One region of the Yersinia antarctica genome, then DNA from elsewhere that is predicted to be linked to it. Evidence: predicted binding sites of a transcription regulator. Region 1 holds the regulator's gene; each other region holds the start of a gene.

Region 1 (3,207 bases):
TCCGGGGTTTGGATCAAATTGATTTCCCTTACTTACTGGCGATGTTGCAAGGATCATTTATCTCTAATATCAATACATTGGTGGTACCCGGCGGAAAAATGGGGCTGGCAATGGAGCTGATTATGGCGCCGCTAGTGCAGCAGTTGCTGGAAGGGGAGAAAATCGGTTAATCTCCTTCATTCTTGAAGCCGCAGTATAGCAATGGCTGGAGAGAAAAAAATAATTTGACTCTATCCCAACCCAAAGTAATTGGAGCTGCAGGTAGGCAGCAAACGAACTCATCCCGATGAGCTTACATAAGTAAGTGATTCGGGTGAGCGAACGCAGCTAACAACCCTGCAGCTTCAAGTACGAAGGGTTTGCTTAGGCGATGTCACGGATCTCAAAACTGTGGGTAATCGTCGCCGCTTTACCCAACATCAGTGAGACGGAGCAATACTTTTCTGCTGACAGCTCAACGGCTCGTTCCACAATTTTGTCGGTCAGACCTTTGCCGCTGACAATAAAATGCAGGTTGATTTGCGTAAATAGACGCGGTGCCTCTTCGCGACGCTGCGAGGTTAATGTCACTTCGCAATCACGCACATCATTGCGGCCTTTTTGTAAAATAGAGACCACATCAATCGCGCTACAACCGCCTGCTGACATTAATAACATTTCCATCGGACTCGGTGCTTTGTCTCCAGCATTACCGTCCATCAACACCTGATGACCTGATGCCGATTCACCCAAAAATGTCAGCCCCTCAACCCACTTTACACGTGCCTGCATAACTCTTGCTCCCGGTTAAATTTTCTGATCCAGACTACCCTTTCATTTACAAACTGGCAATGTAACCCGATGTTCATCATGCTGAAGCGATACAACACAAGACACTGGCTTCATCCTGTGCTACAAACAGAACCGAAAGTGTTGTTTCTAGAATTAAATAGGGTAGCTTCTCAATACTCAGTGGAGGGTTTCTACCCGGTACGTATCTTGGCTATACCTTTCGGCAGTTGAGCAAATTAATATGCTACGAGAAAGTGTATTTTATAAGCACGCCGTACAGGGAACTCTGAGCCCTGTTATGTTAGGCAGCGATAACAACAGAGGATAACAGCGAATGGTTCTCGGCAAGCCACAAACAGACCCGACTCTCGAATGGTTCCTGTCTCATTGCCATATCCACAAATATCCATCGAAGAGTACGCTGATTCACCAAGGTGAAAAGGCCGAAACGCTTTACTACATCGTGAAAGGCTCCGTTGCGGTGCTTATCAAAGATGAGGAAGGTAAAGAGATGATTCTCTCCTATCTTAATCAGGGAGATTTCATCGGCGAACTTGGATTATTTGAAGAAGGCCAAGAACGTAGCGCCTGGGTTAGAGCAAAAACCGCCTGTGAAGTGGCTGAAATTTCTTACAAAAAATTCCGTCAGCTGATTCAGGTCAATCCAGATATTTTAATGCGCCTATCTTCACAGATGGCGAGTCGCTTACAGATTACATCTGAGAAAGTGGGCAACCTTGCTTTCCTTGATGTGACTGGGCGTATTGCACAAACGCTGCTTAATCTGGCAAAACAACCTGATGCCATGACCCACCCAGATGGGATGCAGATTAAAATTACCCGCCAGGAAATTGGTCAGATAGTTGGCTGCTCCCGCGAAACCGTGGGGCGGATACTAAAAATGCTGGAAGATCAAAACCTGATCTCCGCACACGGTAAAACGATTGTCGTCTACGGCACCCGTTAATTCCCCCTAAACTGGTGCCGATACTGTCGGCATCAGTTTTTTAATCTTTTGTGATCAATAAATTTCTGGGGCCTTTATGAAATGGCAACGGCTTATTTATCATCCTGAAGTTAATTACGCACTACGCCAAACATTAGTGCTCTGCCTGCCTGCAGCATTAGGGTTCGCTCTCGGCGAACTTCGGCTGGGCTTGATGTTTTCTCTGATACCCGCCTGTTGCAACATTGCCTCACTGGATACACCACACCAACATTTTTTCCGGCGTCTGCTGGTCGGCGGCGCGCTGTTTACTGTGAGTAGCTTCCTAACCCAGCAACTGCTGCTATGGGGTATTCCGTTGCCTGCTGTCATGCTCAGCCTGGCATTAGTTCTAGGAGTGAGTGGGGCGATTAGCCAATTGAATGGCCATTTGTTACCCGCGGCACTGATTGCTGCTATTTTCAGCCTCAGCATGGTGGGCCGCGCTCCGATCTGGCAAGCCCCGTTGCTGTGTGCCGTAGGGACACTGTGGTATGGGGTGTTTAACGGGTTATGGTTCCGACTCTGCAAGGATCAACCGATTCGCGAACCTTTGAGTCAGCTTTATCGCTTACTAGCCGATTATTGTGACACCAAATACAGCCTGTTTGCTCAGCACCTTGAGCCGGAAAAATCGATACCGCCGCTGCTGGACAGACAACAGGCGATTATGGACAAGATTAATCAGCTTTATCAGCAATTTAATCTGATTCATAACACCACGAAGAAAGAACAAAAACGGTTGTTGGGATTGTTCCAAATGGCTCTCGATTTGCAAGAGCACATTACTGCGGCCCTGATTCAGCCAGAAAAAGCACAAGAGTTAATGGAGCAGACACAGATTGAGAGCGTGATACGCCGTAATTGCCAGAAAATCTCAGCTCAAATGCGCAGCATCGCCAACGACATTCTCTATCACCACCATGCTGATGAGCATTTCACTGCCGATGATGGTCTGACAGAACTGGCAAGCATCGCACAGGCACACCCAGACAACCCGGTCGCACAATTCTACTACTACCATATCAGCCACGTGACCCAGCTATTGAGTGACCGGCGACCACTGTATGACCGTGACCTGATGTCCAGCCAACAACCACAACCTTTCTGGCCGGCGTTGATCAGCTATCTGTCGTTCAAATCAGGTGCACTGCGGGAAGCGGCTCGTCTGGGCGTAACACTGGCAGCAGGTAGCTATATCGGTAACTTAATTCATCTACCCAAACCTTATTGGATTTTGCTTACTGTGATGCTGGTAACGCAGAACGGTTATAACGCCACCAAGGTACGAATCCATCACCGTGCACTCGGCACCTTGATTGGGCTGATATTGGCAGCTGGTCTATTGCATCTGCCAATGCCAGAGGGTGCCACCCTTGGCATTATGCTGCTCATTACCCTTGCCGCTTATCTGGTTCAACGTAAAAACTACGGGCTATCTGTTGTTGGCA
Region 2 (3,207 bases), 3.1 Mb from region 1:
GAAACTGCGCAGATAACCCAACGGTTGCAAACCTAACTCTTTTGCTTTCGCTTCACTCATCATCATCACGGCTGCGGCACCGTCCGTCAAAGGGGTGCTGTTGGCCGCCGTGACACTGCCATGTTGGCGATCGAATGCGGGGCGTAACTTGGCATATTGCGCCATAGTGGAATCTTTGCGGATATTGTTATCTTCGGTAATAGCATCACGGTAAGGCGGGATATAAGCCGTCATCACCTCATCGTGTAATAACCCTTGCTGCCAGGCAATCGCTGCCATTTGGTGCGATCGTAGCGCCAGAGCATCCTGATCTTCACGGCTGATACCATAGGTTTTTGCCATCTGCTCTGCGGTATCCCCCATACGCAAGCCGGTAGAGTATTCAGCCACTGCCGGGGCAACAGGAAGCAAATCGCGTAACTTTAAGCGGCTGAACAACTTCAGGCGCTGGGAGAGGGTTCGCGCTTTATTAACATCAACCAAGGTTCGCGCCAGTGCTTTACTGACACCAATTGGCAGCACGGAAGAGGAATCGGCACCACCGGCTATCGCCACCGTGACTGAGCCTGCAATAATACTTTCTGCCACATTGGCTACCGCCTGAAAACTGGTGGCGCACGCGCGTGAGACACTGTAAGCATCGGTATGCACACTCATGCCGGTACCCAACACGATTTCACGGGCAATATTTGGCGCTTCAGGCATCTGCACCACTTGACCGAATACGAGTTGATCAATTAACTCAGGAGCAACGCCACTTCTGGCCAGCAACTCACTGACCACAATTTTGCCTAAGTCGACGGCCGGTACGCCATGATAAGCAGTTGCTTGCTTGGCAAAAGGGGTCCGCAGGCCGCTGACGATTGCAATGCGATCGCCCTGGCGCGTCACTAGCGGTAATGGCTTACTCATAAACGCTCCTGATAAATAGAGTGGCTTTTAGTTAAGCATAACAAATAACAGGTCTGACCTGATCTAATTATTTTTAACCAAAAATTTACATTTGGTAAACCTACAGAACAGGAAAGTGAGAGCAGGAGCAACTTTTAGCGACAAAATCGTGGGAAAGATGAATTGGGGATGGGGAAGAATGATGAATCTAACGCGATAAATTTACAGAGGAAATTAGACAAAAATAAACGCGAAGCAAAAGGCTTCGCGTTAGAGATCGGTTCAACTTACCTGAGTTGCGGTGACTACCGGCATGAATTAACGCAGACCCAGCTGGAAAATCATGGTTTCTGCCTGGCAGGCAAAAGTAAAGTCGATGGTTAAACAAACACCGCCGTCCTTCTCTTCCAATTTATGCTCAATCAAGCAAGGTTCTGACTCAACAGCACGCGCTTTTTCGGTCAGCGATTTCAGCATCGCTTCAGCTTCAGTACGGTTGTCAAACACACAACTGTAAGAGGCCGTGCAATCAGTATTATCCATTATAGTACCAACATCTATACAGCAGCAGGCAGCAGTTTCTTCCGCACTACAGCGATTAATTGCATCTGACATCTTCAATTCTCCTCAACGGACATTTCAAAATAGGTGCAAATTGCCAATTCGTTAGTGCAAATAGCACAAAAAGGCATGGCGCAAAAAAAATATTTTCTCTGTCATTATTTTACTACCGTCGGTCACTTGGCACTAGGACTTACTGTTTATAGGCTTATTAAGTGATAAAGGTCACAGTCAAATTGTATGTTCATTCATTGATAATGTAATAATTGATACTAAATTGTGAGTTTTTTGTTAACTGCGTCTATTTTTTGCAATCAAAACTGAACAAATCCCAAAACATACTTGCAACACTGACACAGGTCGGACCTATACTTCAGCCACTGGTCTGCTTTGTCTGACCGATAACGGACCCTACAATCCCGCATTCTCTTGTTACGGTGTGTAACATTAATTAAAACAATGAGGTTTTGGTCATGAACCAGAAAAACCTGTTTACCCGATCAGCTCTGGCAGCTGCAGTGGCAATCATATCGTCGAACGTTTCTGCGGCTGGCTTCCAGTTGAATGAATATTCAGCCGCTGCATTGGGGCGTTCTTTCTCTGGTGAAGGCGCCGTTGCCGACAACGCATCAGTTGGTAGCCGTAACCCCGCAGCAATGACTTTGTTCGACCGCCCTTCTTTCTCTGGCGGCTTTGTTTATGTTGATCCTGACGTCAATATTAGTGGGACATCCCCCATTTCAGGCAGAAGTACCGATGCCAATAACATCGCGCCTTCAGAGTGGATCCCAAATATCCACTTTATTATGCCACTGAATGAGCAATGGGCAATTGGTGCCTCTGGTACCTCAAACTACGGTTTGGCTACTGAATTCAATGACGACTATCCTGCGGGTTCCCTTGGCGGTCAGACTGATCTGAAAACCGCCAACCTGAACCTGAGTACCGCGTATCGCCTGAATGAAAACTTCAGTTTCGGCCTGGGCTTTAATGCAGTGTACGCCGATGCGAAGATTGTACGCCATCTCGGTGAAGTTGGTCCGTTATCGGGTCGCCCTGCTAATACCGAAGTTACCCGTATGGAAGGTAAAGAGTGGGGGTATGGTTGGAATGCGGGCGTGCTGTATGAAGTTGATAAGGAAAACCGTTATAGCTTCACTTACCGCTCAAAAGTGAAAATCGACTTTGATGGCGATTTCAGCAACCAACTGCCACCACCAAGAGGCACTGGCGGTAATACGATCCCGGGTGCTTTAACTCTGAACCTACCAGAAGTCTGGGAAGTGTCCGGCTATAACAAAGTGGCACCACAGTGGGCCATTCACTACAGCATGGCCTACACCAGTTGGAGTCAGTTCCAAGAACTGAAAGCAACCGGCACTAATGGCCAGACACTGTTTGAAAAACATGAAGGCTTCCATGATGCTTACCGTATCGCGCTGGGTACCACTTATTATCACGATGATAATTGGACCTTCCGTACCGGTATTGCCTTCGATGACAGCCCGGTTCCGGCAGATAACCGCACTATCTCAATTCCAGACCAAGACCGTTTCTGGATCAGTGCGGGTACTACCTACGCCTTCAACAAAGATGCCTCAGTGGATGTTGGTATTTCCTATATGCATGGCCAAAGCGTGCATATTACTGAAAAAACACCAGCGGCAGTGGGCGGCACTACTTATCAGTTCGACTCTAAAGGTACGGCACTGCTGTACGGCGTGAACTTTAACTACGCGTTCTAATCAGCGGATA
Region 3 (3,207 bases), 3.0 Mb from region 1:
GTCACCTAATGTTCCCATCGGGCGATGTAACTCGCCGGGGAACAGCAGGGCAATATCACCCGGCGCCAGTGTTAACAAGGTTTCGGTAGTAATACCTTCAAACAACCCATAATCTCGCTCGCTATCAAAATCCATCGTCGGGCGCTGGCCCTGTGTGGATGGCGACGCACCAATCACTTCACTACCTTCCAGCAAAATATGAATATCAATATAGTAACGGTGTAATTCAGGGGCTTGTTCATATAGTGGCTTGGTCGCGGCGATAATATGATTTAAGTAAATCTCACGCCCTTCGATTTCTTGCTCGCCCGCTGGCAGGTTAACCAAATCCATTTTGCAGATAGCCGCTAGGGTGCGGCGGATAACATCTGGATAGATTGGATTATTCGCCGCGCTTTTCAGTTCATCAAGTATCATAACTCTTCCTATATGCTTATGTGGCCCGCGCGTTTAGGCGCAATGACTCACGCTATTTTCATGCTCCAGCGCGGCAATACAGTGCTTAACCACACCGGCGACGTCGGGCGAAATATCTATCTGGATAACATCCGGTTCACTGATACCCGGTACTTCCAGGGTTGCAAATTGGCTTTGCAACAGGCTTTCAGGCATAAAATGCCCAGCGCGCTGCTGCATTCTGTGTAGCACCAAATCGTAATCACCGCTCAGCCACAGAAAACGTATCCCTTGATTGCTGGCACGCAAACGATCGCGATACTGCTTTTTCAGCGCCGAACAGACTAAAAAACCGACTTCATTTTTCTGTTGCAGGCTATAGGCCACATCACTTAACCGTTCTAACCAAGGAGCACGATCAACATCATTTAGCGGCTGACCTGAGGCCATTTTTTGGATGTTGGCGCGCGGGTGTAGGTCATCACCATCAATAAACTTGGCGTTAAGCGCTTGTGCCAGTGCTTGACCGACGCAGGATTTCCCCGTGCCGGATACGCCCATAACAATAATGCATTTCCCAGACATAATGTTCCTCTGTTCCCAGTCAATTGAAGCATTAACCAACGTTATTGATGGGACGAATAACGAAGGTCGCTAATCTCCCAATCACTTCAAGCGAAGGTTAAACTGCAACTAACATCCCGCCATCAACAAACAACAGATGACCATTCACGAAATCAGAGGCTTTGGAGGAGAGATAAACCGCAGCACCAATCAACTCTTCCGGGTCTCCCCAGCGAGCAGCCGGTGTCCGTTTACATAACCAATCAGTAAAGGCTTTATCATCTACCAACGCTTTTGTCATATCCGTTTTGAAATAGCCAGGTGCGATACCATTGACCTGAATATTATAGCGAGCCAGCTCAACACACATACCACGAGTTAGCATTTTTACCGCACCTTTAGAGGCGGCATAGGGGGTAATAGTGTCGCGGCCTAATTCGCTTTGCATCGAGCAGATATTGATAATTTTGCCGCGTTGACGTTTAACCATATAGCGGGATACGGCCTGTGAAACCAAGAATACGGACTTCTGGTTGACCGCAATCACGTCATCCCAATCTTTTTCTGGGAATTCAGTAAAGGCATGGCGGCGCTGAATGCCGGCATTATTAATTAAAATATCGATAGCACCGATGCTACTTTCTATTTGTTCAATGGCTTCATTAACCGCATCGTGATTAGTCACATTAAAGGCGGCAGCATGAGCAATAAAACCGCTAGCACGTAATTCCGCCACGGCTTTTTCCGCTCGTTCTGCGGTAATATCATTAATAATTATCTCTGCACCAAATTCGGCCAGGCCTTTCGCTAATAAAAAACCAATGCCTTGAGCAGATCCCGTAATTAATACTTTGCGGTTTTCTAACGAAAATAAATTCTTCATAATAAATTCCTGATGGAAATGGCGCTTATTAAGCGACATTATAAAATAAATATTATTGAATAATGACTGGGTGAAAACATGTGCATATCAAACCGTTTTCCGCTTGGGTAAACTGTGATGCAGATCACTTTAAATCATGTTACAACAAGCTGTTACCACATACGTGAGCGATATCCCCTTGATGAAGGGGAAATACTGCTGTTAGTCGGTTTTTTTGCTGTTTTATTGCAAGGTTTCAGTTTAACTTATTAATAATAAACTAGATTAATAATATGTCACCTGGCTGTTATTGTATTTTAAAGCAGTAACATGCTTTTCATTACACAAGCTAACAGTGCATAATCATATTACCCATTGCGCACTCTTGTTCCAGGTATTTGCCATGAAAAACCAGCGTGTTACGTTACAGGATATCGCGTTACTTGCAGGCGTGACCAAAATGACTGTCAGCCGCTACTTACGCACGCCGGAAAAAGTGGCTCCAGAGACGGCTGAGCGTATTGCTCAAGTGATGGCGGAGGTTAATTATGCTCCTGATTCTGAAGGGGAAAATGGTTTCAATCAAAAGATCCCGCGTATTGGTATCTTGATACCTTCCTTTAATAACCAGATTTTCTCTGACTTGCTGGCGGGTATTGAATCGGTAACCGCTGCCAGCGGCTATCAAACGCTGGTGGTTAACTATAACTATGATAAAGAACGTGAGGAGCAGCAGATCGTTAATCTGTTGTCCTGTCAGATCTCAGGTCTGATACTCACTGATTCAGAACATACCTTACGTGCTGATAAGTATTTGAATGCAGCCGAAATTCCGGTTGCACAAGTGATGGATTTAGAGCCACAGTTCAACCGTATTACCGTTGGTTTTAATAATTATCAGGCTGCTTACGATATGACAGCGACACTATTGGCCAGTGGTAAGCAGAATATTGTCTATTTTGGCTCGATGTCAGATGTACGAGATCGCAAACGTTATCAGGGATATAGCCAGGCGATGATAGATACAGGATTTACGCCATTGCATATCACTCCTAATAAGGTCTCTTCTGTCTCGATCGGGGCTGGGATGCTAGCTCTGGCACGACAAATGTATCCGCAGGTTGATGCTATTTTCTGTACTAATGATGATATGGCCGTCGGCGTGTTACAAGAATGTCTGAAAATAGGCATGGCGATACCGGCTGAAATGGCAATTTCGGGTTTCCATGGCTTAGATATCGGCCAGGCAACCACCCCGGTGCTGGCCAGTGTTACCACCCCACGGTTTGAAATGGGTAAAGTTGCAGCGGAAATTCTGATTAAGAAAATAAATAAAATCCCTACAATTGAACAGGTTGACCTGCATTACCGCATTTCACTCGGTG
Region 4 (3,207 bases), 240 kb from region 1:
GCAAAATACAGTGATGCGTAGCGGGATGAAACTGCCAACACTGAGCGAAGATCAAAAACAGAAATTTGGCCCTTATGTCAGTGATTATGCGATTTTAGTCACTTTTTCACAGCAGCTTACCAAATCTGTTGATGCCAGCTTGAGCCCGGCGATTGCTCAAATCAATGAGATTCGCGTGGCGCAGGATTATCTCGCCAAGCGTGATGCATTACAGCAGTCCGCAGGTGCATTGAACTTGTTAGTGCAACAGATTCGTACGGCAAAAACACAAGCCGATAGTGCGGTTGCTGCATTGAAACAGCCTGATGATTTGAAAGTGGTATTTAATAAAGCTTTCGATAATATTGTGACTCAGACAGCCAATGTGTTGATCCCAGCAGTGCCGGTGATTTCTGCTTTTGTGCAGGATCTGGCACAAGTTGGTGATTTCTTGCAGCAGCAGGGAACGCAGGTCACTTTCAATAATGGCGGCGTTCAATTCCAGACCCCACAGCAAGCAGCGCTATATAACACGATGATGGCTAATTTAGTCGCCAAGTATCCGGCGATGATGACGGCACAGAAGAGTGTTGCGAGTGTCATGCAGTGATGGTTTTGGTTGATTTGATTTGATTTGATTTGATTTGATTTGGTGATCGGTTCGGTTGTTAGGACTGATCGAGTTATTCTTTCGGTTAGTATTTGATAAGTGAATAAGTTCGGTTGTTAAAGTAACTGAATTTACTTAACCTGCGATGAACCAACCGGCAAAGGGGCCATAAGCGTGGCCCCTTGTGCAATCCCGCGCTTGCGCGAAATATTGCCCTGCGGATAAACCGTCCGCGTCTTTCGGGCTGACGAGCCAGCGCGTTCGCTCCTGCTCAAGCGCGCTTTTCGCGGGCTTCCATGCCCGCTCACTCTACCCTCACTCCTTGCCGGCAATATTCCTGATTGCGCTCAACGTCAAAACCATCGCTTTAGGTTTTGATTTTCTCTTTTGACTTTAAAAGCACATTTGAGCGAGGGAACCTGCGCAGCAGGCAAGCGATACGTGCGCAAGCGCGGATTGTTAAGGCCCACGCTTATGGGCCTTAACTCGGTTGAGGCGACTGAGCTAAAATGACCTCTGAGCGTTTATCAACCGAAACCTGATCCGAACCTAAGCACTAAACCCATATCAACCGAAACCCGCTCCAATAATGTGCCCCCTTCCCCCTGTTGTTTTATTACACATTTCTACCGAGAGTTGAGTCTGAGAGGTTATTAGCAGGGTGAATGTCTCATCTCCTCTCTACGAGCAAAAATAACTTGTGATTAACATCACATTTTCAAAACAAACTAACCCACGCAAAATGTGATTTATATCACTCTTATCGAGCTTTTTAGCTTAAAAATTCGTCGTCGTGGTTTTCTTACAGTCATTTAGTGTGATCTGCGTCAACAAACACACCCCTATAATAGGGGGTTTGGTGTGACTTATGTCACATAAATGCAGTGAGCTACGCGTGAATAAAGGAGCATGCTAGAGTTTGTTTTGCATACAGCGTGTTTGTATTCGATAGCACCGGCGGGTTTTGCAGAACTGCCTCAACAAAACAATTATATCGCGCTCTTATTGTTAGCGCGTACCAATAGGGGTGTTTTATGTTTTCACCAGACGCAAAGGTCAGAATTCAAAATTTTGGCCGATTCCTCAGTAACATGGTTATGCCCAATATCGGGGCGTTTATTGCCTGGGGTATTATCACCGCACTGTTTATTCCAACCGGCTGGCTGCCAAATGAAACACTAGCCAAACTGGTTGGCCCAATGATCACCTACCTGTTACCACTGCTGATCGGTTTTACCGGTGGCCGTTTGGTGGGGGGTGATCGCGGTGGTGTGGTGGGTGCTATCACCACCATGGGGGTTATCGTTGGTGCGGATATGCCGATGTTCCTCGGTGCGATGATTGTGGGTCCGCTGGGTGGCTGGGCAATCAAACACTTTGACCGTTGGGTTGAAGGTAAAATCAAAAGCGGCTTTGAGATGCTGGTTAACAACTTCTCAGCCGGTATCATCGGGATGTTGTTGGCGATTCTCGCCTTTATGGCGATTGGTCCACTGGTAGAAGTGTTGTCCCACGTGTTGGCTAAAGGCGTGCATATCATGGTGCAGCTTAACCTGCTGCCATTAACGTCTATCTTCGTCGAACCAGCTAAAATCCTGTTCCTGAATAACGCGATTAACCACGGTATCTTCTCACCTCTGGGTATCCAGCAGGCGACTGAAACCGGTAAGTCTATCTTCTTCCTGATCGAAGCGAACCCAGGCCCAGGTATGGGTGTGTTGATGGCTTACATGTTCTTCGGTAGAGGTAACGCTAAGCAGTCTGCTGGTGGCGCGGCTATCATCCACTTCTTCGGTGGTATCCACGAAATCTATTTCCCATACGTGCTGATGAACCCGCGCTTATTGCTGGCGGTTATTCTGGGCGGTATGACTGGTGTGTTCACTCTGACTGTGCTGAACGGCGGCCTGGTATCACCTGCGTCTCCTGGTTCTATCCTGGCAGTATTGGCGATGACACCTAAAGGTGCTTATTTTGCCAACATTGCTGCAGTTGCTGCTGCGTTTGCCGTCTCCTTCGTGGTATCCGCTATCTTGCTGAAAACCTCTAAAGTCAAAGACGACGAGGAAGACAGCCTGGAAGATGCAACTCGCCGTATACAAGATATGAAAGCGCAATCTAAAGGCGCACAAGCGGCGAATGCTGCCGCTGCCGCAGGCGACCTGACCACAGTACGTAAAATCATCGTAGCTTGTGATGCTGGTATGGGTTCTAGTGCGATGGGGGCCGGTGTGCTGCGTAAGAAAGTACAAGATGCGGGCTTGAGACATATCTCGGTGACTAACTGTGCTATCAACAACTTACCAGAAGATGTGGACTTGGTTATCACCCACCGTGATTTGACTGAGCGAGCCATGCGCCATGCGCCACAGGCACAACATATCTCGTTGACCAACTTCCTTGATAGCCAGTTGTACACCAACCTGACAGCACGTTTGGTGGAGGCGGCTAACACGACAGCAAGCACTCAGAAAGTGATTGAAACGCTGGACGATAGCTTTGAAGCCTCTGAAGCCAACTTGTTCAAGCTGGGCGCGGAGAATATTTTCCTCAATCAACACGCAGCCACCAAAGAGCAAGCTATTCGCTTCGCTGGTGAGCAGTTGGTGAAGGGCGGT

What was found. Region 1 encodes CRP, which controls carbon source genes, mostly activating them, when cyclic AMP is high. Its sites were predicted from a motif close to ATGTGANNNNNNTCACAT; they were not measured.
Region 2: the regulator CRP is predicted to act here: its motif matches at 1,666-1,683, upstream of ACWJJO_RS15510 (YfcZ/YiiS family protein).
Region 3: the regulator CRP is predicted to act here: its motif matches at 1,956-1,973, upstream of idnO (gluconate 5-dehydrogenase).
Region 4: the regulator CRP is predicted to act here: its motif matches at 1,449-1,466, upstream of ACWJJO_RS00165 (PTS mannitol transporter subunit IICBA).

Annotation. Positions count from the first base shown of each region.
Region 1 is NZ_JBSJQF010000001.1:283,371-286,577, reverse strand. Features, by position in the region: gene ACWJJO_RS01130 (phosphoribulokinase) at 1-170, shown strand, start outside; gene ACWJJO_RS01125 (OsmC family protein) at 364-771, opposite strand; gene crp (cAMP-activated global transcriptional regulator CRP) at 1,106-1,738, shown strand; gene ACWJJO_RS01115 (YccS/YhfK family putative transporter) at 1,815-3,207, shown strand, end outside.
Region 2 is NZ_JBSJQF010000001.1:3,343,501-3,346,707, forward strand. Features, by position in the region: gene fadI (acetyl-CoA C-acyltransferase FadI) at 1-912, opposite strand, end outside; gene ACWJJO_RS15510 (YfcZ/YiiS family protein) at 1,210-1,506, opposite strand; gene fadL (long-chain fatty acid transporter FadL) at 1,926-3,197, shown strand.
Region 3 is NZ_JBSJQF010000001.1:3,259,588-3,262,794, reverse strand. Features, by position in the region: gene ACWJJO_RS15145 (NanQ anomerase/TabA/YiaL family protein) at 1-417, opposite strand, end outside; gene ACWJJO_RS15140 (gluconokinase) at 451-981, opposite strand; gene idnO (gluconate 5-dehydrogenase) at 1,079-1,843, opposite strand; gene ACWJJO_RS15130 (substrate-binding domain-containing protein) at 2,226-3,207, shown strand, end outside.
Region 4 is NZ_JBSJQF010000001.1:38,479-41,685, forward strand. Features, by position in the region: gene ACWJJO_RS00160 (DUF3053 domain-containing protein) at 1-589, shown strand, start outside; gene ACWJJO_RS00165 (PTS mannitol transporter subunit IICBA) at 1,624-3,207, shown strand, end outside.